4 regions of the Pantoea alfalfae genome follow, and region 1 is predicted to be linked to each of the others. Evidence: riboswitches for the same ligand, from Rfam matches in the RefSeq annotation. Region 1 holds a riboswitch; each other region holds the start of a gene.
The links. A riboswitch is a leader RNA that binds a small molecule or an ion and turns the genes downstream of it on or off. The one in region 1 is predicted to bind thiamine pyrophosphate.
Positions count from the first base shown of each region.

Region 2: linked by a shared signal. The riboswitch ahead of K6R05_RS20350 (TenA family protein) and the one ahead of thiB (thiamine ABC transporter substrate binding subunit) in region 1 are both predicted to bind thiamine pyrophosphate.
Region 3: linked by a shared signal. The riboswitch ahead of thiC (phosphomethylpyrimidine synthase ThiC) and the one ahead of thiB (thiamine ABC transporter substrate binding subunit) in region 1 are both predicted to bind thiamine pyrophosphate.
Region 4: linked by a shared signal. The riboswitch ahead of thiM (hydroxyethylthiazole kinase) and the one ahead of thiB (thiamine ABC transporter substrate binding subunit) in region 1 are both predicted to bind thiamine pyrophosphate.

Region 1 covers NZ_CP082292.1:3,315,151-3,322,997, forward strand. The annotation lists gene leuD (3-isopropylmalate dehydratase small subunit) at 1-359, shown strand, start outside; gene K6R05_RS15660 (MFS transporter) at 629-1,807, opposite strand; gene sgrR (HTH-type transcriptional regulator SgrR) at 2,061-3,722, shown strand; TPP riboswitch at 3,758-3,860, shown strand; gene thiB (thiamine ABC transporter substrate binding subunit) at 3,907-4,893, shown strand; gene thiP (thiamine/thiamine pyrophosphate ABC transporter permease ThiP) at 4,869-6,479, shown strand; gene thiQ (thiamine ABC transporter ATP-binding protein ThiQ) at 6,463-7,164, shown strand; gene K6R05_RS15685 (DedA family protein) at 7,168-7,847, opposite strand, start outside.
Region 2 covers NZ_CP082295.1:23,971-31,817, reverse strand. The annotation lists gene K6R05_RS20375 (DUF1479 domain-containing protein) at 1-67, shown strand, start outside; gene K6R05_RS20370 (DeoR/GlpR family DNA-binding transcription regulator) at 144-893, shown strand; gene K6R05_RS20365 (LacI family DNA-binding transcriptional regulator) at 890-1,906, opposite strand; gene ascF (PTS cellobiose/arbutin/salicin transporter subunit IIBC) at 2,165-3,631, shown strand; gene K6R05_RS20355 (6-phospho-beta-glucosidase) at 3,668-5,098, shown strand; TPP riboswitch at 5,160-5,262, shown strand; gene K6R05_RS20350 (TenA family protein) at 5,332-6,033, shown strand; gene K6R05_RS20345 (ABC transporter ATP-binding protein) at 6,030-6,770, shown strand; gene K6R05_RS20340 (ABC transporter permease) at 6,767-7,522, shown strand; gene K6R05_RS20335 (ABC transporter substrate-binding protein) at 7,546-7,847, shown strand, end outside.
Region 3 covers NZ_CP082292.1:3,762,566-3,770,412, reverse strand. The annotation lists gene K6R05_RS17595 (aminotransferase-like domain-containing protein) at 1-1,314, shown strand, start outside; gene thiE (thiamine phosphate synthase) at 1,508-2,134, opposite strand; gene thiC (phosphomethylpyrimidine synthase ThiC) at 2,137-4,059, opposite strand; TPP riboswitch at 4,147-4,247, opposite strand; gene rsd (sigma D regulator) at 4,399-4,905, opposite strand; gene nudC (NAD(+) diphosphatase) at 4,995-5,765, shown strand; gene hemE (uroporphyrinogen decarboxylase) at 5,806-6,873, shown strand; gene nfi (deoxyribonuclease V) at 6,876-7,544, shown strand; gene K6R05_RS17560 (YjaG family protein) at 7,608-7,847, shown strand, end outside.
Region 4 covers NZ_CP082292.1:1,382,555-1,390,401, forward strand. The annotation lists gene metG (methionine--tRNA ligase) at 1-219, opposite strand, end outside; gene apbC (iron-sulfur cluster carrier protein ApbC) at 396-1,508, shown strand; gene K6R05_RS06485 (GNAT family N-acetyltransferase) at 1,505-1,960, opposite strand; gene ahpC (alkyl hydroperoxide reductase subunit C) at 2,195-2,758, shown strand; gene ahpF (alkyl hydroperoxide reductase subunit F) at 2,830-4,398, shown strand; gene K6R05_RS06500 (AEC family transporter) at 4,460-5,419, opposite strand; gene K6R05_RS06505 (hypothetical protein) at 5,517-5,714, opposite strand; TPP riboswitch at 6,013-6,110, shown strand; gene thiM (hydroxyethylthiazole kinase) at 6,145-6,942, shown strand; gene thiD (bifunctional hydroxymethylpyrimidine kinase/phosphomethylpyrimidine kinase) at 6,929-7,729, shown strand; gene K6R05_RS06520 (GntR family transcriptional regulator) at 7,782-7,847, opposite strand, start outside.

The DNA.
Region 1 (7,847 bases):
GCTCATCACGTGAGCATGCCCCCTGGGCGCTGACCGATTTCGGTTTTCACGTGGTGATTGCGCCGAGCTTCGCCGATATCTTTTACGGCAACAGCTTTAACAACCAGCTGCTGCCAGTGAAATTAAGCGAAGAGGAAGTGGATAAGCTGTTCAGACTGGTTGCGGCCCAGCCGGGCATCAGCTTCACGGTTGATCTGGAAGCGCAGACGGTCACCGCAGGTGATAAAGTCTATCCGTTTGAGCTCGACAGCTTCCGCCGCCACTGCATGATTAACGGCCTCGACAGTATCGGCCTGACGCTGCAGCACGAAGCCTCGATTTCTCAGTACGAGCAGAATCAGCCCGCTTTCCTGCGCTGATTGAGTTAAAACAGGGCGACATCCCGTCGCCTGAGGTTGCAGGCAATCTCGGTTCTGGCCCGCTATGAGATCGAGCCTGCGAAGGCAACACGGTCAGATCGGAAAGTCGCTTAAACCTTCCCTGGCCGCTCGTCCCGCGCCGTCCATGGCGCGGGACGCTTTCCTCCTCTGCCCGTGTTGCCTTCGTGTAAAGCGTGTTGTTGCGGTCAGACTCCCTCGAATCGGAGTTTGTCAGAAATCCAGGAGTGACATCCTGTCGCCTTTCTCTTTTATACGTCGCGCACCCGCGCCGACATCACCAGCGCCACAATCGCCAGCCCGAATGCCAGCCAGTAAACCGCCTCATGCCCCAGCCGCTCACTCAGCGTTCCCTGAATCACCCCTGCCAGAATCATGCCGGTCGAGATCGAGTTAGTAAACATTGTTGTCGCCGCACCGGGCCGCCCGGGCATCAGATCCTGGAACCACAGCATCCCGATACCCGCAATAATTCCGACAAACACCGCGTTGAACAGCTGCAACACCATCAGCGAGGTGCGGGAGTTGAACAGCACCAGCCCCAGATAAAACAGGACGCCAGCCGCCACCGCAATCAGCATTAACCTGCGCTTACCGATGCGACGCGCGTAATGTCCCGCCAGCAGCATCACCGGAATCTCCAGCCCGGCCGCCGTCCCCATCAGCAGACCGGCCAGCTTCTCCGGCAGTCCCAGCGTTGTACTGATATAGAGCGGCATATCGATGATATACATCGTGTTGCAGGTCCACATCACGACGGAAGCGATGAACAGCAACCGCACATCCCGATCGCGCCAGCCGCTTATCGGCAGCCCGCCGCTTTGCATCAGCGGCTGCGTGCGTGGCACAGACGGCAGCGTAAACCAGACCAGCAGGATACAGATCAGAAACAGCGCGGCAGCCACCATAAACAGCGTCACAAAACCGTAGTTCAGCGCCAGCGCGAACGACAACGGTGGCCCGATTACCCATGCCAGCGACAGCTGGGCACGCATCACCGAACTGAACATCACCGCTTCACGCGCCGACTGATCGGCATACTCCCGCGCCAGCGCAAACAGCTGAGGCATAGAGACGCTGGCCAGCGCCGACAGCAGCACACCCAGCGTCAGCAGGGTCAGATAATGGCGGGTAAAGGCAAACAGCAGCGCATTCACCAGCGCCATCAGGCAACAAAAAAGAATAATATGCCGACGATCGCCAACACTGTCTGAGCGCTTAGCCACCAGCATACTCACCACGATACCGGCCACCGCATTGATGGTGAAAAACAGCCCGACCCAGAAGGGCCGCGCCTGTACCTCGCGCGTCAGAAACAGGCTAAGTGTTGGTGCCTGTAGTGCGCCTGCGATGCCCAGCATGAACGAGGCGACCATAAAAGCGAGGTAAACCGGATTGATGCGGCGCTGCCGCGTTAACAGCGATTTCATAGCGAAATCCCTTTCAGAACAAACAGAGGGGAAAAAGAAGGGTAGACGATACCGCGCAACATGAAAAAAGCCAGCAGAGATCATCTGCTGGCGGTGTAAATGCACCCTACTCAGAAAAGCACTCCACTGAACAGCGAAGTGAGGGTCGAACGCCATTCAGTGCTGAATGCCTCCCGCTCTTCCCATAGCGCAAAGTTTGCTCTTAAAATGGGGCAGAAAAAACAGAGCGCTTTTCACCGGGAGTTCCCCTTTTATGTCCTCATCACGTCTGAAGCAGCAGTTCATTCGCCTGTGGCAGAGCTGCCAGGGGCAAACGCAGGAGATTACCCTCAGCGAACTGGCTGACCTGCTGCACTGCTCGCGCCGCCATATGCGCAATCTGCTCAACCGGATGCAGGCCGCGGGCTGGCTGATCTGGCAGGCGGAAGCCGGACGCGGCAAGCGTTCACAGCTCTCCTTCTGCTATACCGGACTGGCTTTACAACAGCAGCGTGCCGAGGATTTGCTGGAACAGGATCGCATCGATCAACTGGTCCAGTTAGTGGGCGATAAGAATCAGGTGCGGCAGATGATTGGGGTACACCTGGGGCGCAGTTTCCGGCAGGGCAAGCATATCCTGCGGGTGCTCTACTATCGTCCGCTGCTTAACCTGCTGCCCGGTTCGGCGCTGCGGCGCTCGGAAACGCATATTGCCCGACAGATTTTCAACGGCCTGACGCGCATAAATGAGGAAAACGGGGAAATTGAACCTGATATTGCACACCACTGGCAGCAGACCTCTCCGCTTCACTGGCGCTTCTTTGTGCGTCCGGCGATTCGCTTCCATCACGGCAGAGAACTGGAGATGGAGGATGTGCTCGCCACGCTGGAGCGTCAGCGCACCCATCCCCTCTTTTCCCATATAGAGCAGATTGACTTACCTGCCCCCTGGACGCTGGACATTCGTTTAAGCCAGCCCGACGAGGGTTTGCCCTGGCTGCTGGGCAGCGTCAGTGCGATGATCCTGCCGCGCGAATGGCCGACGCTGCGTGATTTTGCCCGCCAGCCGGTTGGCACAGGTCCTTACCGGGTGATACGCAATCAGGAGAGCCAGCTGAAAATCGAAGCGTTTGATGACTACTTCGGTTTTCGCGCCCTGATTGATGATGTCTCTATCTGGGTACTGCCCGACATCAGCGATGAACTGGTCTATGCCGGTGTCCGTCTGCAGGGTGACAGCATTGATGAGATTCAGGAGGAGAGCCGCCTTGAAGAGGGCTGCTACTATCTGCTGTTCGATCAGCGTTCAGAGCAGGGTCGCAACGAGGCGGTCCGCCGCTGGGTCAGTTACCTCTTTAACCCCATCGCCCTGCTCAATCATGCCGGTGTCGGTTATCAGCGTTACTGGTTTCCGGCGTATGGCCTGCTGCCGCGCTGGCATCACCGGCGTGACCTGATGCCAGTGGAAAAACCGCCTGGCTTAACGCACCTGACGCTGACCTGGTACAGCCAGCACGTGGAGCATGAAGGCATCGCTAATGCGCTGCGTCCGCTGCTGGCAGCGCATGGCGTCACGCTGGAGACCCGTGAGATTAGCTACGAAAGCTGGTATCAGGGCGACGCGGAAAGTGATATCTGGCTGGGCAGCGTGAACTTCACCCTGCCGCTGAATTATTCGCTGTTCGCGCAGCTTTATGAGATTCCGCTACTGCATCACTGTCTGCCGATCGACTGGCACGGCGATGCGGCCCGCTGGCGCGAAAAAACACTGCCGCTGGCCGAATGGAGCAAACAGCTGGTCGAAGAAGCCGGTCTGCATCCGCTGTTTCACCACTGGCTGCTGCTGGAAGGCCAGCGCAGCATGCGCGGTGTGCGGATGAATACCCTGGGCTGGTTTGATTTTAAATCGGCCTGGTTCGCGCCACCGGCGCTGTGACGCTTTCGCCCTGGCGCTGAAATGACTAGAATGTGACGTTCTCAACGGGGTGCGGCCTGCCACAAGCAAGCAGCTGAGAGAGACCCGTCGAACCTGATTCGGTTAATACCGACGTAGGGATTTGAGAGGCCTCTGTGCTCAGATCCTTTGCGACTCATCCCCTATTCTCCTGAAGGAGCGCAAAGTGTTAAACAAAGTTCTGCCGGTGCTGCTGTTACTCTCCGCCCCCGTTCTGGCGGCCAAGCCGGTTCTCACGGTCTACACCTACGACGCCTTCTCCGCCGACTGGGGCCCTGGCCCGGCGGTTAAAAAAGCCTTTGAAGCCCAGTGCAATTGCGAGCTGAAATTCGTCACGCTGGAAGATGGCGTCTCGCTGCTGAACCGCGTGCGCATGGAAGGCAAAAACAGTAAAGCGGATGTGGTGCTGGGGCTGGATAACAATCTGGTGCAGTCGGCGCAGAAAACCGGCCTGTTTGCCGAAAGTCAGGTCGACACCTCGACATTGAAACTGCCCGATGGCTGGCACAACACCACCTTCGTGCCGTTTGATTATGGCTACTTCGCGTTTGTCTATGACAAAACCCGGCTGAAGAATCCGCCAAAAAGCCTGAAAGAGCTGGTCGACAGCCCGGAGAAGTGGCGCGTGATCTACGAAGATCCCCGCACCAGCACGCCCGGATTAGGTCTATTGCTGTGGATGCAGAAAGTCTATGGCGATCAGGCACCGCAGGCATGGCAAAAGCTGGCACAGAAGACAGTGACGGTCACCAAAGGCTGGAGTGAAGCCTATGGCCTGTTCCTCAAGGGCGAAGGTGATCTGGTGCTGAGCTACACCACCTCTCCGGCTTACCACATCATCGAAGAGAAGAAAGAGAACTATGCCGCCGCGCCGTTTGCAGAGGGCCACTATCTGCAGGTTGAAGTTGCCGCGCAGTTAGCCAGCAGCAAACAGCCAGCGCTGGCGCAGCAGTTCATGAAGTTTATGGTCTCGCCTGACTTCCAGCGCACCATACCCACCGGCAACTGGATGTACCCGGTGATCGACACGCCGCTGCCTGCCGGTTTCGCGGCGCTCGACGTGCCTTCCACCGCCCTGCAGTTCTCGCCGGAAGAGGTTGCCAGCCAGCGCTCGGGCTGGATTAGCCAGTGGCAACGCGCCGTCAGCCGCTGATGCCGCGCTGGCTGATTCCCGGTTCCCTCGCCACAGCATTACTGACACTTGTGGCGTTTCTGGCCTTCGGTGCACTCTGGCGCGCCGCGCCGGACACGGACTTACGCGGCGTGCTGCAGGATGACTATCTGCATCACGTTATCGCATTCTCGTTTGCTCAGGCGCTGCTCTCCGCCCTGCTGTCGCTGCTGCCTGCGGTGCCGCTGGCGCGGGCGCTCTATCGACGTCGTTTCCCAGGCCGCCAGCTGCTGCTGCGCTTGTGCGCCATGACGCTGGTGCTGCCAGTACTGGTGGCGGTATTTGGGCTGCTAACCGTCTACGGTAGCAATGGCTGGCTGGCGCAGCTGTGCCAGCTGGCAGGGATCGATTACCACTTCTCTCCCTACGGTTTATCGGGCATTTTGCTGGCGCACGTCTTCTTTAACCTGCCGCTGGCGACCCGCCTGATGCTGCAGGCGCTCGAGAGCATTCCGGCGGAACAGCGTCAGCTGGCGGCACAGCTCGACCTGCGCGGCTGGCACCATTTTCGTCTGCTGGAGTGGCCATGGCTGCGGCGTCAGCTGCTGCCGACCGGCGCGCTGATCTTCATGCTCTGTTTCGCCAGCTTTGCTACCGTGCTCTCGCTGGGCGGCGGCCCGCAGGCGACGACCATTGAGCTGGCGATATTCCAGGCGCTGAGTTATGACTACGATCCCGGACGCGCTGCACTGCTGGCGCTGATCCAGCTTGGCTGCTGCGTAACGCTGGTGCTGCTCAGCCAGCGCTTCAGCAAGGCGATTCCCGCCGGAACCAGTCAGTTGAACGGCTGGCGCGATCCGCAGGATTCGCGCTGGGCGCAGCTGGTTGATGCGCTGCTGATCCTGCTGGCGCTGATCCTGCTGCTGCCTCCACTGGCGGCGGTCATCGTCGATGGTCTGCACGGCGGAGTGCGAGGCGCGCTGGCACAGCCTGCACTGTGGCAGGCCACGTTGACTTCATTGCGCATCGCCACCGGCGCCGGTCTGCTCTGTGTGGTGCTGACCATGATGCTGCTGTGGAGCAGCCGCGAGCTGCGCCTGCGTCAGCGCCCGGCGGCGGCAACCCTTATCGACACCAGCGGCATGCTGATTCTGGCGATGCCAGGCATCGTGCTCGCCACCGGCTTTTTCCTGTTGTTCAACGCCACCATCGGCCTGCCCGAGTCGGCCGACGGGCTGGTGATCTTTACCAATGCGCTGATCGCCATTCCCTATGCGCTGAAAGTGCTGGAAAACCCGATGCGGGATGTCGCAGAGCGCTATGGCAGACTCTGCGATTCTCTGGATATCCACGGCTGGAACCGGCTGCGGCTGATTGAGCTGCGGGCGCTGAAGCGTCCGCTGGCTCAGGCACTGGCCTTTGCCTGCGTGCTGTCGATTGGTGATTTTGGCGTGGTGGCGCTGTTTGGCAGCGCCGACTTCCGCACGCTGCCGTTCTACCTTTATCAGCAGATCGGCGCCTATCGCGGCGCAGATGGCGCGGTCACTGCCCTGCTGCTGCTGCTGCTCTGTTTGTTGCTGTTCACCCTGATGGAAAAATTACCAGACCGCCATGCTGACACTGAATAACCTCACGTACCTTTATCAGCATCTGCCGATGCGCTTTAGTCTCAACGCCACTCGCGGCGAGCGCATCGCGATCCTCGGCCCCAGCGGGGCCGGTAAAAGCACGCTGCTGAGCCTGATTGCCGGTTTCCTGCCGGTGAAACAGGGCACCCTGATGATTGACGGCCAGGAGCACACCCACAGCGTGCCGGCCAGACGGCCCGTGTCGATGCTGTTTCAGGAGAACAACCTGTTTCCGCACCTCAGCGTGCAGCAGAATATGGCGCTGGGGCTGCATCCGGGATTAAAACTCAGCACTGAGCAGCGTCAGCAATTGGCTGCGCTGGCCGATCAGGTGGGATTAGGCGATCTGCTTACCCGTCTGCCGGGCGAACTGTCGGGCGGACAGCGACAGCGCGTGGCGCTGGCACGCTGCCTGTTGCGTGATCGTCCGGTATTACTGCTGGATGAGCCTTTTTCTGCGCTGGACCCGGCGCTGCGCGGAGAGATGCTGCAACTGGTACGTTCGGTGTGTGAAGCGCGCAGCATCACGCTGCTGATGGTGTCGCACAGTCTGGAAGATGCCCAGCAGATTGCGCCGCGCAGCGTGGTGATTGTGGATGGACGGGTGTACTGGGATGGCGAAACCCGACAGCTGCTGTCGGGCGAGACGCGGGAGGCCGAGGTACTCGGTATCCCGCATCGTTAAGCATCAGGCGAAGAAAACCTGCCACAGCAGATGCCGGAAAACCGGCATCATCGGATGGAACTGAATGCCGACGAACGCCGAGACGGCGACCACCAGACCCAGCGGTCCTGCCCAGCGCAAACGCTCAGGCGGCAGCCAGGCCGTGGCCCAGTCGCGGCTCTTGCCGCTGCGCCACCAGCGCCAGCATAACCAGCCACCCAGCCAGATCAGCAGTGCTGCGCCGAGTAACAGCCATTTAAAGCTGCTCCCCTGCGCGGCTTTGGGCACATCGATCGCTACCCCCGCCAGAATACCGGGCAGCAGATAGAGCGGCGGCCAGAGAATGCAGCCAATAATGTTTGGCGGCAGAAATTTACGCACCGGCAGCTCCAGCATACCGGCCGCCAGTGGGATCAGCGGACGCGTAGGGCCTACAAATCGACCGACCAGAATCGTAAACATGCTGTGCTGATGCAGGGCGTGCTCGGTTTTATCCAGCAGGCCTTTATATTTTTGCAGATACTTCCAGCGATGCAGCGGCCCCTGGAATTTCCAGCCGATGCCGTAAGAGACCCAATCACCAATCAGACAGCCGGCAAAGCCCGCAGCCCAGGCAGGGTAAAGGCCAAGTTCGCCACTGCCGACCAGCGCGCCCAGACTGGCCATCATTACCGTACCTGGCAGCAACAGCCCGACCAGCGCCA
Region 2 (7,847 bases), on a different replicon from region 1:
GTGGAAGCAACGTTTTAAGCCGGAAGATCTGAATAGTAACGGACGTTGTTCACTGGATTTAGACTGACCCTGACCCCGCGTTGTGCACCGGCGCGGGAGATTCCCTGATACACTGCTCCTTTTATTCCTGACGAAACCCAATTATGAATCCGCGACATCACCAGATTATTCAAATGGTTAACAGCCGGGGCAGCGTAACGGTTAGTGAACTGGCGCAGCTGACCGGTGTTTCTGAAGTGACGGTGCGCCAGGATCTCACGCTGCTGGAACGCGACCGGCTGCTGCGCCGGGTGCATGGCTCCGCGCTGGCGCTGGACAGTGACAATGTCGGCACCCGCATGAATACCCGCTATGCCACTAAGCAGGCGCTGGCGCAACATGCCGCCAGCCTGGTGCAGCCGGGTGAATCGGTGTTCATCGAAGGGGGCAGTACCAATGCGCTGCTGGCACGTGCGCTGGCTGACCGTGCCGATCTCACACTGATTACCGTCAGCCACTATATCGCCCAGCTTCTGCGGGACGCCACCTGTGAAGTGATTGTGCTGGGTGGATTGCTGCAGAAAAGCAGTGAGTCGGTGGTAGGCCCGCTGACGCGTTACTCTATTCAGCAGGTCCATTTTCACAGAGCGTTTGTGGGTGTGGATGGCTGGCACCCGGAGACCGGTTTCACCGGCCGCAATATGCTGCGCTGTGATGTGGTGGATGCCGTGCTGGCGAAAGGTGCTGAAAGCTATGCCCTGACCGATTCCTCTAAATTCGGGCAGATTCGCCCTTATCCGCTCTCATCCGGTTACCAGGTCGGCCATGTGATTACCGATGAGACGCTGGATGCCGGAACCATCGCACACCTCAGGGAACAGGCCATTGAGGTGATACAAATCGCGTCAAATTAAGCGGACCAGGGGCCTTTAGTAACGGAATCGCGCAGCATCAGGCTGGCCGTAAAAGGCGCCTGACTGTGCCAGTCACCGCCATCCAGCATGGTCAGCAGGCGGTTAATCGTTTCATCGATCATCTCCGTCACCGGCAGCTTCATACTGGATAAAGACGGCGTGATATAAGGTGCCAGCGGAATATCATCGAAGCCTATCACCGATACCCGATCGGGCACCGCGATGCCACATTCGGTCAACCGCTTGATGGCACCAATCGCCATCTCATCATTACTCGCCACCAGCGCAGTAAAGGGGACGTTGCGGTCCAGCAGACAGTCCATTGCCGCCATGCCGCTTTGCGCCGTCCATTTCCCAGCCACAATACGGCGGTCGTCGGCTTCAATACCTTTAGCAGCCAGCGCAGCGCGATAGCCGGAAAGACGCTCGACGCCGGTCGGGGAATCCAGCGAACCGGTGATAAACGCGATATCGCGATGTCCCTGACTCAGCAGATGGCTCACCGCTTTCGCGCTGCTGGTATGCTGATCGCTGTAAATGCAGTAGCTCTGGTTGACGCGTAGCCGCCGGTTAATGACCAGTATCGGCTGTTTATGGCGGGAGATAATCGCATCCAGCGCGTCGATACTCAGAAAGCGCGGGTAGATAATGATGCCGTCACAGCGCAGGTCGAGCAAAAACTGAATCGCCGCTTCTTCCTGCTCAGCGGTGTGTTTACCATCTGCCAGAATCAGCTGGCGGCCCTGCTGCTCCATGATGCGTGCGGAGTGCGCCATCAACTCAGTGAAATAGCTGCCGCTATAGAGCGTATTGGTGATCACCAGTCCGATGGTCTGAGACGTTTTAGTCGCCAGGTTGCGGGCCAGCAGATTGGGACGGTAGCCGGTTTCGGCAATCGCTTTTAACACCCTTTCACGCTTCTCCTGCCCGACATAGCCATTGCCAGAAAGCACACGTGACACTGTCGCTTTTGAGACGCCTGCTCTCTCTGCCACTTCCTGAATCGTTGCCATGGTGAATTTCCCTCGCTGCGTCGCTCTGCAGTCTACCCAAGCCTCTCAATATTGGAAATATTTACCCTGTCCGCTGGCGCAAATACCTGATTCGCTGGGAGTGATGAAGTTCACAAAAAAGAAATCTGGCTGATTTATCACCTTGTCGGCTCAAAGAAAGCACTTCATGATTTTGTGAAACCGGTTTCCTATTTACCTGATAGCAGCCGCTAAAAACATAAAAATGCTAACCGATTTACCCTACAGAGAAGAACGATCATGCCCATGAACTATGCCGAGGTGTCACGCGCCATTGTCGATGCGCTAGGCGGCCTCACCAATATCGAAGCTGTCACTCACTGCATGACGCGTCTGCGGTTTGTGGTGAAAGATGAAACTCGGGTCGACTATCCCCGCCTCAAAGCGATTAAAGGTGTCATGGGTGTGGTGCACAACGACACGCAGTGCCAGGTGATCATTGGCAATAACGTCTCTCAGGCTTACCAGGCGGTACTGGCACTGGGATCGCCCGGTGCGGTAGCCCCTGAACCGGTGAAGCGCAAAATCACCCTGCGAAGCATCGGCGCGGGCATTCTGGATGCGCTGGTGGGCACCATGTCACCACTCATCCCGGCGATTATTGGCGGGTCGATGGTTAAGCTGCTGGCGATGATTCTGGATATGGCTGGCGTGTTTGAGAAAGGTTCGTCAACGCTGGTGATCCTCAACGTGATTGGCGACGGCGCATTCTTCTTTCTGCCTGTCATGGTGGCAGCCTCTGCGGCGCTGAAATTCAAAACCAATATGTCGCTGGCGATCGCGATTGCTGGCGTACTGGTGCATCCCAATTTTGTTGAGCTGATGGCAAAAGCGGCGCAGGGTCAGCACGTTGAATTCGCTTTCATTCCGGTGACGGCGGTGAAATATACCTACACGGTGATCCCGGCACTGGTGATGACCTGGATTCTGTCGCACATCGAGCGCGGCGTGGACCGTATTACCCCGGCCGTTACCAAAAACTTTCTGAAACCGATGTTGATTGTGCTGATTGCTGCCCCTATCGCGATTGTGCTGATTGGCCCGATTGGCATCTGGATCGGCAGCGGCATCTCTGCGCTGGTTTACACCGTGCATGGCTATCTTGGCTGGCTTTCCGTCGCGATTATGGGTGCCATCTGGCCGCTGCTGGTGATGACCGGGATGCATCGTGTGTTCACACCGACCATCATCCAGACCATTGCTGAAACCGGCAAAGAGGGCATGGTGATGCCGTCAGAAATTGGTGCCAATCTCTCGCTGGGCGGATCGTCGCTGGCAGTGGCGTTCCGCACCAAAAACCGCGAACTGCGTCAGACGGCACTGGCAGCAGCAGCGTCTGCCATCATTGCCGGCATTTCTGAACCGGCGCTGTATGGTGTGGCGGTTCGTCTGAAACGTCCGCTGATCGCCTGTCTGATCAGCGGTTTTATCTGCGGCGCGGTCGCGGGCATTGGCGGGCTGGCCAGCCACTCAATGGCCTCACCGGGTCTTTTCACCAGCGTTCAGTTTTTTGACCCCAGCAATCCCATCAGTATCGTCTGGGTCGGTGCGGTTATGGTGTTGTCGGTGGTGCTGTCGTTTGTGCTGACGCTGCTGTTAGGGTTTGAAGATATTCCTGAAGCGGAAACTGAAACGAAATCCGAATCCGCTACCGCCGCGCATCCCGCGCCGCTTACCGAACGCACCAACGCGATTAATAGCCACTAAAGGAAAGGGTCATTCTGACCCGGAAAAGAGGATTGCATGTCTGATTCAAGGTTCCCGCAAGGATTTTTATGGGGCGGCGCGTTAGCCGCCAATCAGAGTGAAGGCGGTTTTCGTGAGGGCGGAAAGGGCGCAACCACCGTCGATATGATCCCGCATGGCCCACACCGACTGGCGGTCAAACTGGGTCTGGAAAAGCGCTTTACGCTGCGGGATGATGAATTTTATCCCAGCCATGATGCCATTGATTTCTATCATCGCTATCCGGAAGATATTGCGCTGATGGCGGAAATGGGATTCAGCGTATTTCGTACGTCAATTGCCTGGAGCCGCCTCTATCCAAACGGTGATGAACTGACGCCCAATCCAGAAGGCATCGCTTTTTACCGTGCCGTCTTTGAGGAGTGCCGGAAATATAATATCGAACCGCTGGTTACGCTCTGTCATTTCGATGTGCCGATGCATCTGGTGACCGAATATGGCTCATGGCGCAATCGCAAAATGGTCGACTTCTTTGCCCGCTATGCCCGCAGCTGTTTCGAGGCGTTTGATGGCCTGGTGAAATACTGGCTAACCTTTAACGAGATCAATATCCTGCTGCACAGCCCGTTTTCCGGTGCGGGTCTGGTGTTCGAACCGGGTGAGAATAAGGAGCAGGTGAAGTATCAGGCGGCGCATCACGAACTGGTTGCCAGCGCGCTGGTTACGCGGATCGCGCATGAAGTGAATCCAGCAAATCAGATCGGCTGTATGCTGGCAGGCGGCAACTTTTATCCGTGGTCCAGTAAACCAGAGGATGTCTGGGCGGCGCTGGAGAAGGATCGTGAAAACCTGTTCTTCATTGATGTGCAGGCACGCGGTGCCTATCCGGCTTACGCCGCCCGCGTGTTCCGGGAAAAAGGCGTTACGCTTGAGATCGCTGATGGCGATGCCGATATCCTGAAAAATAGCGTCGACTTTGTCTCGTTCAGTTATTACGCCTCTCGCTGCGCCTCGGCGGAAATGAACGAACAGAACAGCAGCGCAGCCAATGTGGTGAAATCCCTGACCAATCCCCATGTGCCACGCAGTGAGTGGGGCTGGGGCATCGATCCACTGGGCTTACGCATTACTATGAATATGATGTATGACCGTTACCAGAAGCCACTTTTCCTGGTAGAGAATGGCCTGGGGGCGCGCGATGAAATCGACGCGAATGGCGAGATCAATGATGATTATCGTATCAGCTATCTGCGTGAACACATCCGCGCCATGGGCGATGCCATTGAAGATGGCGTGCCGGTGATGGGTTACACCAGCTGGGGCTGCATCGATCTGGTTGCCGCCTCAACCGGTGAAATGAGCAAGCGCTACGGTTTCGTCTACGTTGACCGCGACGACCTGGGTAACGGCACGCTGGCGCGCACGCGCAAAAAGTCTTTCTGGTGGTATAAGAAAGTGATTGCCAGCAACGGGGCCAATCTTGAGTGACATTGTCACTGAATAACGCGTACTGGTGTCGTTGTACTCCAGCAATAAATATCGTATAACGAATGTCTCCGAGGGGTGTCCTGTCATGGGCTGAGATGGCGCAAGCCGAACCCTTTGAACCTGATCTGGGTCATGCCAGCGAAGGGACGGGTCGGCAGATGTTCTGCCTCATCTCCTGCTTCATCCCCTGTTCCAGACCTTATGCCCGGATCTCCCCTGTTACTGGAGATCCTATGTCACATCCGCTTTTCGAAACCGGTTTTTATGGTCGTCTGCGCCAGCAGGCGGGCACGCAATGGCACGATTATGTCAGGCACAATTTTGTGCAGCAGCTCGGTCAGGGTACGCTGCCACCCGCCGCTTTCCGCCACTATCTCACCCAGGATTATCTGTTCCTGCTGCACTTCGCCCGTGCGTGGGGCCTGTTGATCAGTAAGCTCTCTGAACCGGCTGCGTTACGCAGCGCGACGGCATCGCTGAACGCCATTATCAGCGAACTGCCGCTGCATCTGGCTTACTGCCAGCAATGGGGCATCAGCGAAGAGGCGGTGGCGAGCGAACCTGAGGCAATGGAAACAATCAATTATACCCGCTACGTGCTGGACGTGGGTCACACCGGAGATGCGCTGGCGCTGATGACGGCGCTGATGCCCTGCGTCGCCGGTTATGCGGAAATCGGCCTGAGGCTGCTGGACAATCCTGCGACCTGCTTTGAGGGGAATCCTTACGCGGCATGGATTGAGAATTACGGCGATGAGTCCTACCTGACGGGCGTCGGTTCCTCACTGTTGCTGTTTGAAACTTTGGCTCAGCAGCGCGCCGGTGAACAACGTATTAACTCACTGTCGGAGATTTTTACGACCGCAACCCGGCTGGAAGCGGCGTTCTGGCAGATGGGTCTTAATCATGCTGACGGTCTGCGGGGCAGCTCATGAAGCCGCTGAACGATGCCGTGCCGCCGGGTATTTCCGTTCGCCAGCTCTGCCTGACGCTGGATCAGCAGCCATTGTTCAGCGAGCTTAATCTGGAGATCGCGGGTGGTGCATTTACCGCTTTGCTGGGTGCCAGCGGCGTAGGTAAAAGCAGCCTGATGCGAGTGATTGCCGGTCTGACGCCGCCCACTTCGGGACAAATTAAGGGCAGCGATGGTCTGCCGCTGGCCGGGCGCATCGCCTGGATGGGGCAACAGGATTTGCTCTATCCCTGGCTGACGGTGGAACAGAACGTCTGCCTCGCCAGCCGCTTGAAAGGTGAGAAAGCCGATCGTGATCTGGTGCAGCATCTGCTGGCGCGGGTTGGCCTGAGCCACTGTGCCCGTGCGCGACCTGCGACACTTTCGGGCGGTATGCGTCAGCGGGTAGCGCTGGCGCGTACCCTCTATACCCGTCAGCCCATTGTACTGATGGATGAGCCCTTCTCGGCGCTGGATGCACTGACCCGGACACAGATTCAGACTCTGGCGGCAGAAGTGCTGGCCGGACATACCGTGCTGCTGATCACTCATGATGCCGCGGAAGCCTGTCGCCTCGGTCATCACCTGCTGGTAATGGGTTCAGCAGGCATTGAAACCTGCCCGCCACTCCAGGGCCAGCCACCACGGGCAGCAGACGATACCAGCGTGATCCAGAGTCAGGCCACCTTGCTGAAACAGCTAAGCAGGCTGGGCGGATGAGATTACGTTTCGCCGCGCTTCGCCGTGGAGTCATGCTCTCTGCCGGATTGATTACGCTGTGGTGGCTCGCCACACTCACTTCCGTTCCGGCCTTTCTGCTGCCCTCGCCCGCTGCGGTTGCTACCGCACTGTGGGACAACGCTGGCTATCTCGGCCATCACAGCCTGATCACCCTGACTGAAATCCTCATCGGTATGGCGCTCGGCGTGCTGCTGGGCGCGGTGCTGGCACTGGGCATGACCTTTTCGCCGTGGTTACAGCGCTGGATGATGCCGCTGGTGATCACCAGCCAGGCGATTCCGGTATTTGCCCTGGCACCGCTATTGGTGCTCTGGTTTGGCTTTGGCATGAGCGCCAAAGTCGCGATAGCGGTACTGGTGATCTTCTTTCCTGTTACCTCAGCTTTTTTTGATGGCCTGCGTCGCGTCACGCCTGGCTATCTCGATCTGGCTCGCACGATGGGCGCTTCACACATAGCACAACTGCGTCATGTCCGGCTGTTAGCCGCACTGCCCGCCCTGGGTTCGGGCTTACGGATGGCAGCGGCCGTCGCGCCGATCGGTGCCATCATTGGTGAATGGGTCGGATCGGCTGAAGGGCTGGGCTACGTGATGCTGAATGCCAACGCCCGGATGCAGAGCGACCTCTGTTTCGCTGCCCTGTTTATTCTGGTGCTGATGACGCTGACTCTCTGGCTTATCATCGACCTTCTGCTTCGCCGCCTGATTACCTGGATTCCCGAGCCACACTGACGACCCTACTGATGAGACAACCTATGACTAAAATGCCCCTGTTTGTCCTGCTGTTCAGCGCCTCCTTAGCCTCGCAGGTTCAGGCGATGGAAAAACTGACGCTGGTGCTCGACTGGTATATCAACCCCGACCATGCACCCATTATGGTGGCTCAGCAAACCGGTGCGTTTGCGGCAGAGGGTCTGGAGGTTAACATTGTGCCGCCTTCCGACCCTGCGCTGCCGCCGCGTCTGGTCGCCGCTAAGCAGGCGGACTTAGCGATAACGTATCAGACGCAGCTGCATTTTTTCGCCGACCAGGGCCTGCCGCTGATGCGTGTGGGCAC
Region 3 (7,847 bases), 450 kb from region 1:
CATCTGCTGGAAGAGAAGCAGATGATTACGCCGCAGTCGCGCTCCGGCTATTTTGTGGCGTCACGCAAAGCAACGCCGCCGATCCCGGCGCTGACCCGCCCCGCACAGCGGCCGGTTGAGGTGACACAGTGGGATGCGGTGCTGGAGCTGATTAACAGCCGTCTGGAAGATGATGTTTTGCAGCTGGGCAGCGGCATGCCCGATCTGACCCAGCCGACGCTTAAGCCACTGTGGAAAGCTTTCAGCCGCCAGGTGCAGAAGCAGGACATGGCGCTGCTGAATTATGACAGTCTATATGGTGTGCTCGCTTTGCGGCAACAGGTTGCACGGCTGGCGATAGACAGCGGCTGCCAGCTCACCGCCGATGACATTGTCATTACTACCGGCTGTCATGAAGCATTATCGGTCGCCGTACGTGCAGTCTGCGAGCCGGGGGATATCATTGCCGTTGAATCACCGTCGTTTCACGGCATTATGCAAACTCTGCGCGGCTTTGGCATTCGTGCCATCGAGATCCCAACCGATGCAGTCACCGGCATCAGTCTGGAAGCGCTGGAGCTGGCCTTTGATCAATGGCCGATTAAAGCGGTTGTTGTTGTGCCGAACTGCAATAATCCGCTGGGATTTATCATGTCTGAGCCGCGTAAGCGGGCTTTGCTGGTGCTGGCGCAGCGGTTTGACGCGGCAGTGATTGAAGATGATGTCTATGGTGAGTTAGCCTGGGAATATCCGCGTCCGCCTACCATCAAATCGCTGGATCTCGATGGCCGGGTGTTGCTGTGCAGCTCCTTTTCGAAAACGCTGGCGCCAGGTTTACGCGTTGGCTGGGTTGCACCAGGCCGCTATCGTGACCGCGTGCTGCACATGAAATATATTGTCACCGGCTCCACCGCCACACAGCCTCAGCATGCGGTCTCCGAGTTTATCCGTCAGGGCCATTATCAGCCTCATCTGCGCCGGATGCGGCAACTCTATCATCGTAACTATGAAACTTTTAGCTGCTGGGTACGCCACTACTTTCCCTGCGGCATCTGCGTTTCCCGTCCTCAGGGCGGTTTTCTGATGTGGATAGAACTTCCCGAAGCGTTTGATGCGGTTCGTCTTAACCGGGAACTGCGCGAGTCAAAAATTCAGATTGCTGTGGGTTCACTGTTTTCAGCGTCGGGGAAATACCGTAACTGTCTGCGCTTAAACTACGGGCTGCCGATCAACGAGCAGACTGAACAGGCGCTGGCGCGGGTGGGTGCGGCCGTCGAGCGCGCCATGCTCTCGTGCCAGCATGAGACCCAGGCTTCAGCCTCTACGCTCGCATAGCGAAGAGAAGAAGCAGGGCCGGCAAGAGGAGGGATCCGGCCCTGGTCAGATAACCTTAACCTGACGGATGCCACGTTAAAGTTTTGGATCACAGCACGCCAGCGGCAACATGCACCTTTACGCGGCACTTTCCCGGAATAATGCTGGCTTTACCGATTTTGCAGCCGCTATGCGCGACAGGTTCCATAAATGCTTAGTCGCCTGGTCCTGCCAGCGCCAGAAGGGTGCGCGTTGCGGCACGCCAGTCATCTGCCTGAGTAATCGCACTCACCACAGCAATGCTGCCGACGCCGGTGGCCAGCACCTCGGGTGCCCGCGCAATCGAGATACCACCAATCGCCACGGTGGGAATATGCGTCAGCCGTGTCAGATGCCGTTTCAGCTGCTCAATGCCCTGCGGCGAAGAAGGCATCTCTTTGGTCTGCGTCGGGAAAATATGCCCAAGTGCGATGTAAGAGGGCTGGATTGCCAGAGCGCGATCCAGTTCCGCATCGTCATGGGTGGAGAGCCCCAGACGCAATCCTGCCTGATGAATGCGAGCAAGATCGGCGACATCGAGATCCTCCTGACCCAGATGTACGCCATAAGCCTGATGTTTAATCGCCAGCTGCCAGTAGTCATTGATAAACAGGCGGGCGTCGTAGCGTTTACCTAACGCAATCGCCTGAGCAATGGCGGGTTCGGCGACCTCATCAGGCCGATCTTTGATGCGCAACTGCATCGTGCGAACGCCCGTTTCAAGCAGGCGTTCGATCCACTCGGGGCTATCAACCACCGGATAAAGTCCCAGGCGCGGGACGGTAGCGGGAAATGCGGGCATCGTTACTCCTCCTTAATGGCATCGGCGGGGTGATAGAGCTCACCGCCGCGGCTGCGGAAACGATCTGACACCTGCGCCATGCCCACTTCAACCGGCTCGGCACGGGCATCCTGGCGTGCCGCAAACTCGCGCACCTCCTGGGAAATTTTCATCGAGCAGAATTTAGGGCCGCACATTGAGCAGAAATGGGCCACCTTGCCTGACTCCTGCGGCAGGGTTTCATCATGCATTGCCCGCGCCGTATGGGGATCCAGCGCAAGGTTAAACTGATCTTCCCAGCGGAATTCAAAGCGTGCTTTAGACATGGCGTTATCACGGATCTGCGCTCCAGGGTGGCCTTTCGCCAGATCGGCAGCATGCGCTGCGATTTTGTAGGTGATCAATCCCTGCTTCACGTCCTCTTTGTTCGGCAGACCCAGATGCTCTTTGGGCGTGACGTAGCACAGCATGGCACAACCAAACCAGCCAATCATGGCGGCACCGATACCCGAGGTGAAATGGTCGTAGCCGGGCGCGATATCAGTGGTCAGCGGCCCAAGCGTGTAGAAGGGAGCTTCATTGCACAGATCGAGCTGTTCAGTCATATTACGGCGGATCATATGCATCGGCACATGTCCCGGACCTTCAATCATCACCTGAACGTCATACTCCCAGGCAATACGCGTCAGTTCGCCCAGGGTACGCAGTTCGGCAAACTGCGCCTCATCGTTGGCATCCTGAATGGAACCCGGACGCAGACCATCGCCCAGCGACAGGGAGACATCGTAAGCGGCGCAGATTTCACAAATCTCGCGGAAGTGCTCATACAGGAAGCTCTCCTGATGGTGGGACAGGCACCATTTCGCCATGATCGAGCCACCCCGCGAGACAATTCCCGTGAGGCGTTTCGCCGTCATCGGGACATAACGCAGCAGTACGCCCGCGTGAATAGTGAAGTAATCGACGCCCTGTTCCGCCTGCTCCAGCAGCGTGTCCCGGAATATTTCCCAGTTCAGCGCCTCGGCCACGCCATTCACTTTTTCCAGCGCCTGATAGATCGGCACGGTCCCGATGGGCACCGGGCTGTTTCGCAAAATCCATTCTCGCGTTTCATGAATATAGCGACCGGTAGAGAGATCCATCACCGTGTCGGCACCCCAGCGGGTCGACCACACCAGCTTTTCTACTTCTTCCTCGATAGAAGAGGTGACTGCCGAGTTACCGATGTTGGCATTGACCTTGACGAGGAAGTTACGGCCAATGATCATCGGCTCCGATTCAGGATGATTGATATTGGCAGGGATAATGGCGCGTCCGTCAGCGACCTCCTGACGGACAAACTCGGGTGTGATATCGGCGGGCAGATGCGCGCCAAAACTGTGCCCCGGATGCTGTTGCAGCAGCACCTCACTGCGGATTCGCTCACGGCCCATGTTTTCCCGCAGGGCGATGAACTCCATCTCCGGGGTAATCATGCCCTGACGGGCATAGTGCAGTTGCGTGACACGGCGGCCTGCACGGGCGCGTCGCGGTGTTGGCAGGTGATCGAAGCGCAGATGATCCAGCCCCTCGTCAGCCAGTCGCTGCTGGGTATAGCCCGAGCTGTTCTGCTCAAGAAGCTCACTGTCGTCGCGTTCAGCAATCCAGCGTGCGCGCAGCTTTTCCAGACCGCGATGCACATCAATCTGTGCCGCGGGATCGCCATACGCACCTGCCGTATCATAGACCGGCACCGCTTCATTTTGCTCATAGAGAGGCTGTTCTTTGCTGCCGCCGATATGGGTCGGGCTTAGGGTGATTTCACGCATCGGCACGCGAATATCTTCCCGGCTACCGGTAATCCAGACGCGACGGGACTGAGGAAAAGCACTGCCGCTTTGCAGGGAATCGATAAATTCCTGCGCCTGGGTACGCTGTTCACGACGGGACATTTTTGGGTCAGACATAGCAATCTTCCTGTTAAGGGGGAACGATGCTTGTCCGGAGTTCGGAAGGAGTAACCGTATAGACAGCACAGGCATGCTGGCATACAGAGAAGTTTTACTCTTGTTCCCTACGCAGGTTCTAACCTGGTCAGGTTCCGCGGATCCCGAATTAACGGTCTCAGCCCAACTGGGCACTCCGACAAGAAGCGGTTTTTTCGCGGGTGTCTGATAACAGACTCGGGCGTAAAACCTCACATTTCAAAGCTAAAATAAAAAAGGTTCTTTGGAGAGCGCTCCTCAGAACCTGTTCAGCATAAAAGGGCTACAGGATAATCTCAAGCCCTTTGCCATTGTTAACCACTAAGCCGGACGCGCGATTTGGCTGTCATTCGCCACTGGTGGCGTAGCAAGCTGGTTATCCCAGGCCAGCTGAATCAGCTTATCTTCCAGCGTAAAGCGTGATTCCAGCACTTCACCCACTTCGGAGAGAGCCTGCTGGAAGGTCATGCAGTTTTCATCATCAATGGCCTGCTGCAGGTGACCGTCATACAGCTGCATCAGACGCTCAGTGTTTGCCTCCAGCGGAGGGTAGATCTGCGCGGCGGCGATCATCGGGCTGTCGCCACTCATTTCACTGATCACGCGCTCATAGATACTGAAGTGACCGGCAGAAAGATAGTCGACCAGGCCGTGACAGAAGTTGTCGAGTGCCTGCTCATCAAGACGCGTCAGCGCCTCTTTTTTAGGTTTAAGACCGACCAGGTGATAATAGGTCACCAGTAGCTGGCGACGCGCTTCAAGCCACGAATCGACCAGTTCATTACTGCCACCTACGCGTTCAGCCAGGACGTCTAACTGGTTAAGCATATCTAACTCCATGTGAGTTATAGTTGTTTATCTACACACTTAACATCAGGGCTTCAGCGTGCGAGTTGACGCTAAGGATGACGAAATAAATGCAATGCGAAATCTCAAGCGTAGACGCTGGATGGTGGATTGTCAGCCATGAACAAAAACTTTGGTTGCCACAAGGTGATTTACCCCACGGAAACGCCGAAAAATTCGGTTTAACTGGCAGTAAGGCCCGGACCATTGGTGAATGGCAGGGCGAAAAAGTCTGGCTGATTTGTGAGCCGCGTTCCTCCGATATGTTCTCCATGCGACAGCTGATCGATCAGGATGTGGCGCTGTTTCAGCTGGTGGGTCGCGGTGTACAGCTGGCGGAGTTCTACCGCTCTCATCGCTGGTGCGGCTACTGCGGACATGAGATGCACCACAGCAAACATGAATTTGCCTGTCTCTGCAGTCATTGCCGTGAGCGTTACTATCCGCAGATCGCGCCCTGCATCATTGTGGCTATCCGTCGCGGCGATGAAATCCTGCTGGCGAATCATGCCCGCCATCGCAACAAGGTCTACACCGTGCTGGCCGGTTTTGTGGAGGTCGGCGAGACGCTGGAGCAGGCCGTTGCCCGGGAAGTGATGGAAGAGAGCAATATCCGCGTCAAAAACGTCCGTTACGTGACCTCCCAGCCTTGGCCCTTCCCGCAATCGCTGATGACGGCGTTCATGGCGGAGTATGACAGCGGCGATCTGCAACATGACGGTAAAGAGCTGCTGGATGCCGCCTGGTTCCGTTTTGATGCGCTGCCTTTGCTGCCACCGCCAGGCACGGTAGCGCGCCGCCTGATTGAAGATACCGTCGCCCTGTGCCGCGCCGAAGCGTGAAAGTGCTACACTACACGCCTGTTATTGAGAGAGTGTTGAGATGAGTGAACTGAAGAACGATCGTTATTTGCGTGCCCTGTTACGTCAGCCGGTTGATGTCACGCCGGTATGGATGATGCGACAAGCCGGGCGCTATTTGCCGGAGTACAAAGCGACACGCGCCCAGGCGGGTGATTTCATGTCGCTGTGTAAAAACGCCGAGCTGGCCTGTGAAGTGACCCTGCAGCCGCTGCGCCGTTATCCGCTGGATGCCGCCATCCTCTTCAGTGACATCCTGACCATTCCGGATGCGATGGGACTGGGTCTCTACTTTGAAACCGGCGAAGGTCCGCGTTTCTCTAATCCTGTGACCTGCCGCGCTGACGTTGAGCGTTTGCCGGTGCCCGATCCTGAAATGGAGCTGGGCTATGTGATGAATGCGGTCCGCACCATCCGTAAAAACCTGAATGGCGATCTGCCGCTGATTGGCTTCTCAGGCAGTCCGTGGACGCTGGCCACCTACATGGTGGAAGGCGGCAGCAGTAAGGCCTTTACTAAAATTAAGAAGATGATGTATGCCGATCCGGCGACGCTGCACGCGATGCTGGATAAGCTGGCCGACAGCGTCATCCTCTATCTCAACGCTCAGATCCGCGCCGGAGCGCAGTCCGTCATGGTCTTTGATACCTGGGGCGGCGTGCTGACCGGTCGTGACTATCGCGAATTCTCCCTGCACTACATGCACAAGATTGTCGATGGCCTGCTGCGTGAAAACGACGGCCGCCGCGTGCCGGTGACGCTCTTTACCAAAGGCGGCGGACAGTGGCTGGAAGCGATGGCTGCCACCGGTTGTGATGCGCTGGGTCTCGACTGGACCACCGATATTGATGATGCACGCCGCCGCGTAGGCGACAAAGTTGCGCTGCAGGGCAACATGGATCCCTCTATGCTCTATGCGGCACCTGAACGTATCGAGCAGGAGGTGGCCGGTATTCTGGAGCGTTTTGGCTCAGGCACTGGTCATGTCTTTAATCTGGGGCATGGCATTCATCAGGACGTTCCGCCCGAAAATGCCGGTGTCTTTGTTGATGCTGTGCATCGTTTATCGCGTCCCTGGCATCAGGAGTAATTATGGACATTGCCGCACTTCGCGCTGAGCAGTTACAACGCGCCGCTGACGTGGTGCGTGAAGATGACTTTGACGTTCTGCCGCCCCGCTTTATTGGCGGGGCAGACGTTGGGTTTGAGCAGGACGGCACCGTCACGCGGGCGGCGATGGTGATACTGGAATATCCCTCGTTAAAACTGGTGGAGCATCGCATCGCGCGCGTTGAGACCACCATGCCCTATATTCCGGGCTTTCTCTCCTTCCGTGAATATCCGGCGCTGATGGCTGCCTGGCAGATGCTGGAGCAAAAGCCTGATCTGTTGTTTGTGGATGGACACGGTATTTCGCATCCAAGACGGCTGGGCGTCGCATCGCATTTTGGCCTGCTGGTCGATGTGCCCACTATTGGTGTTGCGAAAAGTCGTCTCTGCGGGCGTTTTGACGATCTGGATGCGCAGCCTGGCAGCCGTCAGCCGCTGATCGACAAAGGTGAGCAGATAGGCTGGGTATGGCGCAGCAAGCTGCGTTGTAATCCGCTGTTTGTCGCCACCGGTCATCGTGTCAGCCTGGATACGGCGCTGCAGTGGGTCGAAAACTGTACGCGCGGTTACCGGTTGCCGGAACCTACCCGCTGGGCCGATGCGGTTGCCTCTAACCGAACCGCTTTCCAGCGCTGGCAAAACGCGCTTTAACACTGTTTGTGCTGCGGTTTTGCAGTTACACTGCGGCCAGAGAAACGAATAAGAGCCACCTTTATGTTACAGAACCCCGTTCATCTGCGTCTGGCGAAGCTGGAAAGCTGGCAGCACCTGACTTTTATGGCCTGCCTGTGCGAACGCATGTATCCCAACTATCGCGCATTCTGCGAGCAGACTGAATTTGCCGATCCGGCACTCTATCGCCGGATTCTTGATCTGATCTGGGAAAACCTGACGGTCAAAGATGCGAAGATTAACTTCGACAGCCAGCTGGAAAAACTCGAAGCCGCCATTCCT
Region 4 (7,847 bases), 1.9 Mb from region 1:
CATCTGCTCCGGTGCAATGCCCAACTGCTGAGCTTTCAGCATGATCGGCGTGCCGTGCGCATCATCGGCGCAGATGAAATAAACCTGATTGCCACGCATTCGCTGATAACGCACCCAAATGTCTGCCTGGATATGCTCGAGCATGTGGCCGAGATGGATTGATCCGTTCGCGTAAGGCAGTGCGCACGTTACCAGAATTTTTTTAGCGACTTGAGTCATAGTTTGCGTAGCTTTCTGTTGATTGAAAAAACGGGCTTAGATGGTAACTGAAGGCTTCACCTGCGTAAACACAAGGGATTCACCCTGCCAGTCGCCGCAGATCCACGAGCATCTGATATCATTGACAATACATCGCTGAAACACAGCGTAAGCACAGCAGAAATAAGGAGCAGGGGATGACAGTACAATCCCGGGAACCGCATACGCCAGAAGGCCTGCGCGCCATCGTGGCAGGCGTATTGAGAAGCTTTGAGCATCCGACCCTTAAGCAGAATCTCACCGCCCTGAAGGCATTGCACCATGTGGCGCAGCTGGATGGAACGCTGCATGTGGAACTGGTGATGCCGTTTGCCTGGGCCAGCGGATTCGACGACCTGAAAGAGCAGGTCAGCGCCGAACTGCTGCGCCAGACCGGCGCACGCGCCATCGACTGGCGGCTCAGCCATGATATTGCCACCCTGAAGCGGGTAAAAAACCAGCCGGGCGTTAACGGCGTCAAAAACATTATTGCGGTCAGCTCCGGCAAAGGCGGCGTGGGAAAATCCAGCACCGCCGTAAACATGGCGCTTGCGCTGGCAGCAGAAGGCGCGCGGGTCGGGATTCTGGACGCCGATATCTACGGCCCGTCTGTGCCGAACATGCTCGGCACTCAGGATCAACGGCCAACCTCGCCGGATGGCACCCATATGGCACCGATCATGGCGCACGGGCTGGCCACCAACTCCATTGGTTATCTGGTCACGGATGACAATGCGATGGTGTGGCGCGGGCCGATGGCCAGCAAAGCGCTGATGCAACTGCTCAACGAAACGCTGTGGCCGGAGCTGGATTATCTGGTGCTGGATATGCCGCCCGGCACCGGCGACATTCAGCTGACGCTGGCGCAGAACGTGCCGGTCACCGGTGCGCTGGTGGTGACGACACCGCAGGACATCGCCCTGATTGATGCCCGCAAAGGGCTGGTGATGTTTGAAAAGGTCAATGTGCCGGTGCTCGGCGTGGTGGAAAACATGAGCCTGCATATCTGCAGTCAGTGTGGCTTCCACGAGCCCATCTTTGGCACCGGCGGCGCGCAGAAACTGGTGGAGGATTACCAGACACAGCTGCTGGCCCAGCTGCCGCTGCACATTGACCTGCGCGAAGATCTTGATGAAGGTGAACCGACGGTGATTCGTCGTCCCGACAGCGAATTTACCGCGCTCTATCGCCAGCTGGCCGGACGCGTTGCGGCTCAGCTTTACTGGCAGGGCGAAGTCATCCCCGGCGACATCGCCTTCCGCGCGCTTTAAGCCCGACCCGACCCGCTGGCATAGTGTGAGGCCAGCGGGTAATGCATCAACACGTAGCCGCCGTGCTCACCTTCGCCCTGTGAAATCATTTTCCAGCCGTGTTTCAGGTAAAACGCCTGTGCCGCTTTGTTCTTCTGCAGGCACTTCAGCGCGCCGGTTGAGGTAAAGCGCGCTTCGACTGCTTCCAGTAAAGCGCTGCCCACGCCGCGTCCCTGCCAGTCAGGATCGACATAAAGACTGTGCAGGAAGTTGTCGTTCTCCAGCAGCCCGGCAAATCCGACACGCTGCCCCTCTGCTTCCGCGACCAGCACGGTTTCGCCCAGAATCACGCCATCAAAATCTTCCAGCTGCCACTCGCTGCCGTCAAGCCAGCGCCAGTTGTGTCGTCGCGCCGCCAGAAACAGCGTGCGCAGGAAAGGACGATCGGCTTCCGTAAACGGACGAATCTCCACAGGTCAGCTCCCTTATAATCCGGTCTTACAAAGCTAGCAGTGATTCGCGAAGACAGGCGAAAAGATAAAGCGGGTTAAATGTCACGAAAATCGCTGTACACTGCCTGCCGGGCCAGAGAGCATCAGGCTTTCAGCGTTTGATAGCTTTCGTTTATCAGATTGATAACGACCGCGTATTAGATGTTGGCCCGAAAATTATGTAACCTGCATCACATATTTTAACGGAGGCCACAGATGTCTATTATCAATACCAAAATCAAGCCGTTCAAAAACGCAGCATTCAAAAACGGCGAATTCATCGACGTAACCGAGAAAGACGTTGAAGGTAAATGGAGTGTGTTCTTCTTCTATCCAGCTGACTTCACCTTCGTCTGCCCGACCGAACTGGGCGACGTGGCTGACCACTACGAAGAATTCCAGAAACTGGGCGTAGATATCTACTCCGTTTCTACCGACACCCACTTTACCCACAAAGCCTGGCACGGTTCTTCAGACACCATCGCGAAAATTCAGTACGCGATGATTGGTGACCCGACTGGCGCGCTGACCCGTAACTTCGAAATCATGCGTGAAGACGAAGGTCTGGCTGACCGCGGTACGTTCATCGTTGACCCGGAAGGCGTTATCCAGGCCATCGAAATCACTGCTGAAGGCATTGGCCGTGACGCCTCTGACCTGCTGCGCAAAGTGAAAGCGGCTCAGTACGTGGCTTCTCACCCAGGTGAAGTGTGCCCGGCTAAATGGAAAGAAGGTGATGCAACTCTGGCTCCGTCTCTGGACCTGGTTGGCAAAATCTAATTCCGCTTCGCCCTTTCGACCATTCTCCAATCGGGTGCTGCGGCACCCGATTTTTTGACCAGGATATCACTATGCTCGACACAAATTTGAAGACGCAGCTCAAGGCTTACCTTGAGAAATTAACCAAACCTGTTGAGTTGATCGCCACCCTGGATGAGGGTGCAAAATCAACCGAGATTCGTGAACTGTTGGTTGATATCGCCGGCCTGTCTGACAAAGTCAGCTTCCGCGAAGAGAACGATCGTCAGGTGCGTAAGCCCTCATTTCTGATCACTAACCCAGGTTCGAACAGCGGCCCGCGTTTTGCCGGTTCCCCACTGGGTCACGAATTTACCTCACTGGTGCTGGCGCTGTTACAGACCGGTGGGCATCCGTCGAAAGAAGCACAGAGCCTGCTGGATCAGATCGCGGCGCTGGACAGTGACTTCCATTTCGAAACTTACTATTCACTCTCATGCCATAACTGCCCTGACGTCGTACAGGCGCTGAACCTTATGGCGGTGATTAATCCGCGCATCAGCCACACCGCTATCGACGGTGGCCTGTTCCAGAACGAGATTCAGGAACGTAACGTGATGGGCGTGCCAGCGGTTTACCTCAATGGTAAAGAGTTTGGTCAGGGTCGCATGAGCCTGGCGGAAATCGTCAGCAAAGTGGATACCAATGCGGATAAACGTGCGGCAGAAGAGCTGAACAAGCGTGACGCGTATGAAGTCCTGATTATCGGCAGTGGTCCGGCGGGCGCAGCGGCAGCCATCTACTCAGCACGTAAAGGCATCCGTACCGGCCTGCTGGGTGAGCGTTTTGGCGGCCAGGTGCTTGACACGGTCGATATCGAAAACTATATCTCCGTACCGAAAACCGAAGGGGCAAAACTGGCCGGTTCACTGCGCGCACACGTGGATGATTACAACGTGGACGTCATTGAAAGCCAGAGCGCCATCAAACTGATCCCGGCAGCGAAAGAGGGCGGAATGCACGCCATCGAAACCGCCTCCGGCGCAGTATTGAAATCCCGCAGCATCATCCTGGCGACCGGCGCACGCTGGCGTAACATGGGCGTGCCGGGTGAAGAAGAGTATCGCACCAAAGGCGTGACCTACTGCCCACACTGCGATGGTCCGCTGTTCAAAGGCAAACGCACAGCGGTGATCGGCGGCGGTAACTCCGGCGTGGAAGCGGCCATCGATCTGGCCGGTATCGTTGAACACGTTACGCTGCTGGAGTTTGCCGGTGAGATGCGCGCCGATCAGGTGCTGCAGGATAAGCTGCGCAGCCTGAAGAACGTTGATGTGATCCTGAACGCGCAGACCACTGAAGTGAAAGGCGACGGCACCAAAGTGACCGGCCTGCACTATATCGACCGTACGACGCAGACCACCCACGAGCTGCCGCTCTCCGGTATCTTCGTTCAGATCGGTCTGCTGCCGAACACCCCGTGGCTGGAAGGCGCGGTTGAGCGCAACAAAATGGGTGAGATCATCATCGATGGTAAATGCGAAACCAGCCTGAAGGGCGTGTTTGCTGCGGGCGACTGCACCACCGTGCCGTACAAACAGATCATCATCGCCAGTGGTGAAGGTGCTAAAGCCTCACTGAGCGCGTTTGACTATCTGATTCGTACCAAATCGGCTGAATAACATTTAGTTAACCAGACAATAGCCCTTCAGCACGCCTGCTGAGGGGCTTTTTTTTAGCCTGTTAATAGCCCGCCAGTGTCATCAGCATCATCCATATCGGCGTCGTCACCGCCGCAAATACCGTTGAAAACAGCATACTCGCCGCCGCCGGGCCGGTAATGACATTGAACTTCTGCGACATCAGATAGACGTTAACCCCGACTGCCATCGATCCCAGCAGTACCACCACTTTACTCTCCAGCGGTGGCAAATCGGTCAGCCACGCGATAGCCCATACCGTCATCGGCTGCAGCACCAGCTTCAGCAGGCAGAGGGTATAGCTCTCTTTAAGTCCTTCCCGCACCCGATAATGCGCCAGGCTCATGCCCAGCGTCACCAGCGACAGGGGCGCGGCCAGTGAAGCCAGCATCTTTAACGGTTCTGCGGCCAGCATCGGCAAAGGACGCTGCAGAAAACTCCAGGCCGTCCCGCTGAGAATGCCGATGATGAGTGGATTCTTTACTACCCCAATCAGGGTGCGCCACACGCCTTCCAGCGAGAAGCTGCCCTGTTTCGCCCATTCGACCGAAACGGTGAGTAAGGTCCAGAGGATCAGGCTGTTAAATACCAGAACCAGCGCCACCGGGGGCAGGGCTTCTGGCCCCAGCAGTACTGTGGCCACCGGGATCCCCAGCATCACGTTATTGGAAAAGATGCCGCCCAGCGCAAAAACCGACGCCGCTACGCCATCCAGATTGAACAGCCTTGTTGCCAGCAGTCGCCCCACGATAAACACCAGCAGGCAACTGCCGAAGAAGGCCAGCAACAGGCGCGCATCCACCGGCGGACTTTGCGAGAAGGTGCTCATCACCCGAAACAGCATGCAGGGCAGTGCGACGTTAAATACAAAGCGGTTCATCCCTTCGCTGATGCTGGCGGGCCATTTTCCGAGGCGCGTCAGACAGTATCCCAGCAGGATCAGGATAAACAGCGGGGCTGACAGATAAATTTGATGGCTTAAGCTTTCAAACAGCAGTGGCATAGAGAGAGTCTGGTCAGGCGATCATTAGTTACCAGACTAACAAATTACTAACTAACTGTTAACTTGAACTGTGTCTGGAATGACCGTTGCCCGGACACTAACCTAACCAGCGGCGTGCCTGTCTGTCACTGATATCCCGATAATAGACCCGGTGAATAATTTCGCCACAGCCTGTGCAGCGGGCGGAAAGATAGGTGGAGAGGTACTGTCTGCCATTGGGTGCCACGGCACCCTTGCGTTCAATATTAATCTCCTGCCATCGATGACGGTGTGGAATAAGCGCTAAAAATCGCATCATACGTCCTGAATAGTATGAAGTTCCGCTTCAGAAGTTTTTTAACTCCATGAAATAACGTGTTTTTTACGATAATGCTGCGAGCAGGTTAGTTATTATGGGGTCACCAGATTCACTGCGGGAAATATTACTCATCAGGGTAATAAACACTTCTACTTATAAAGAGGTATTCCGATAGCCCGCAGCATTAAGCCTTTTTTTGTACTGCTGAGAGTTGATCGGGATCATGTGAATTGTTTCAGTTCCGATTATTTTCCAGGCTTGCTTTAACAGTACGGCTTGCCTATGCTGCAAGCCGTAACACGACTCGGGGTGCCCTTCTTAAATGAAGGCTGAGAAATACCCGTATTACCTGATCTGGATAATGCCAGCGTAGGGAAGTCTGATGCCTGACCGCATTCGCCTTCTTGTTCGCCGGTTGGGAGCTACGATGACACATCAATCTCAACACCTTTCTGCTGCGCACTTCGCGCCCGTTCTGCACACTTTCCGCCGTCAGTCACCGCTGGTGCACTGCATGACCAATGACGTGGTCCAGAACTTCACTGCCAATGTGTTACTCGCGCTCAATGCCTCACCGGCAATGGTGATCGATGCTGACGAAGCGGCACAGTTCGGCCGCTTTGCCGATGCGTTGCTGATTAACGTGGGCACGTTAACCCGCGAGCGCCAGCAGGCGATGCAGGCTGCCGTTATCGCGGCTAATCAGGCGGGCACCCCCTGGACACTCGATCCGGTTGCCGTCGGCGCGCTGACGCTGCGCAGCGACTTCTGTCAGCAACTGCTCAGCCAGCAACCGGCGGTGATTCGGGGAAATGCGTCAGAGATTCTGGCGCTGGCACAACAGGCCGGCGGCGGGCGCGGTGTCGACACGCTGCATCAGGCGGATGCAGCACTCAATGCGGCCCAACAGCTCGCGGAAACCTGGAGCACGCTTGTGGTCGTCACCGGTGAAGTGGACTACGCCACCGACGGCCGGCGACTCCTTGCCATAACCGGTGGAAGCCCGTTAATGACGCGCGTGGTCGGAACCGGCTGCGCACTTTCTGCTGTAGTGGCGGGATTCACTGCTCTGCCAGGCGATCGGCTGATGAACGTGGCGGCGGCCTGTCAGATAATGGCCCTGTCGGGTGAAAAGGCAGCGGCGCAGGCAGCCGGACCCGGCAGCTTTGTCACGGCGTTTATTGATGCACTCTGGACGCTGGAGGTAGAGCATGAAGCGCATTAATGCTCTGACGATTGCCGGTACCGATCCCAGTGGCGGCGCGGGCATCCAGGCCGATCTGAAAACCTTCTCAGCTCTGGGTGCCTACGGCACCAGTGTGATTACCGCGCTGGTGGCACAAAACACCCAGGGCGTGCAGTCGGTTTATCGCATTGCGCCTGACTTTGTTGCCGCCCAGCTCGATTCGGTACTGGATGATGTGCGTATCGACAGCGCAAAAATCGGCATGCTGTCTGAAACGGCCATTGTGGAACAGGTTGCAGCCCGGCTGAGGCGTGCTGAGATCCCGTTTGTCGTGCTGGATACGGTCATGGTCGCGAAAAGTGGTGATGCGCTGCTTTCGCCAGACGCCGTGGCCAGCGTACGGGAGCAGTTATTACCGCAGGTGTCGCTGATCACGCCAAATCTGCCGGAAGCGGCGGCGTTGCTGGATTGCGCTATCGCCACCAATGAGGCAGAGATGCGCGAGCAGGGGCGGGCCTTGCTGGCACTCGGCTGTCAGGCCGTGCTGATGAAGGGCGGTCATCTGGCGGCGTCGGAGAGTCCGGACTGGCTGATTACTCACTCAGCGGAACAGCGATTCAGCACGCCACGCGTGCATACCCGTCATACCCATGGCACCGGCTGCACGCTGTCGGCCGCCTTAGCCGCGTTACGTCCGCGCCATACTGACTGGGCAGAGACGATTGAGGAAGCGAAAAACTGGTTGCAGCAGGCGCTGTTACAGGCGGATTCGCTGGAGGTCGGGAACGGCATCGGACCGGTGCACCATTTTCATCAGTGGTGGTGACGGCGAAGGTCCGCATCGACCTGGTAATCAGGCGGTGCGGGCAGTTTCCGTTTCAGGGCGCTTCAAACCAGGCGCTGTTACGCTCGGCAATCGGGGTGATTGAGAAGATCATCTCCTG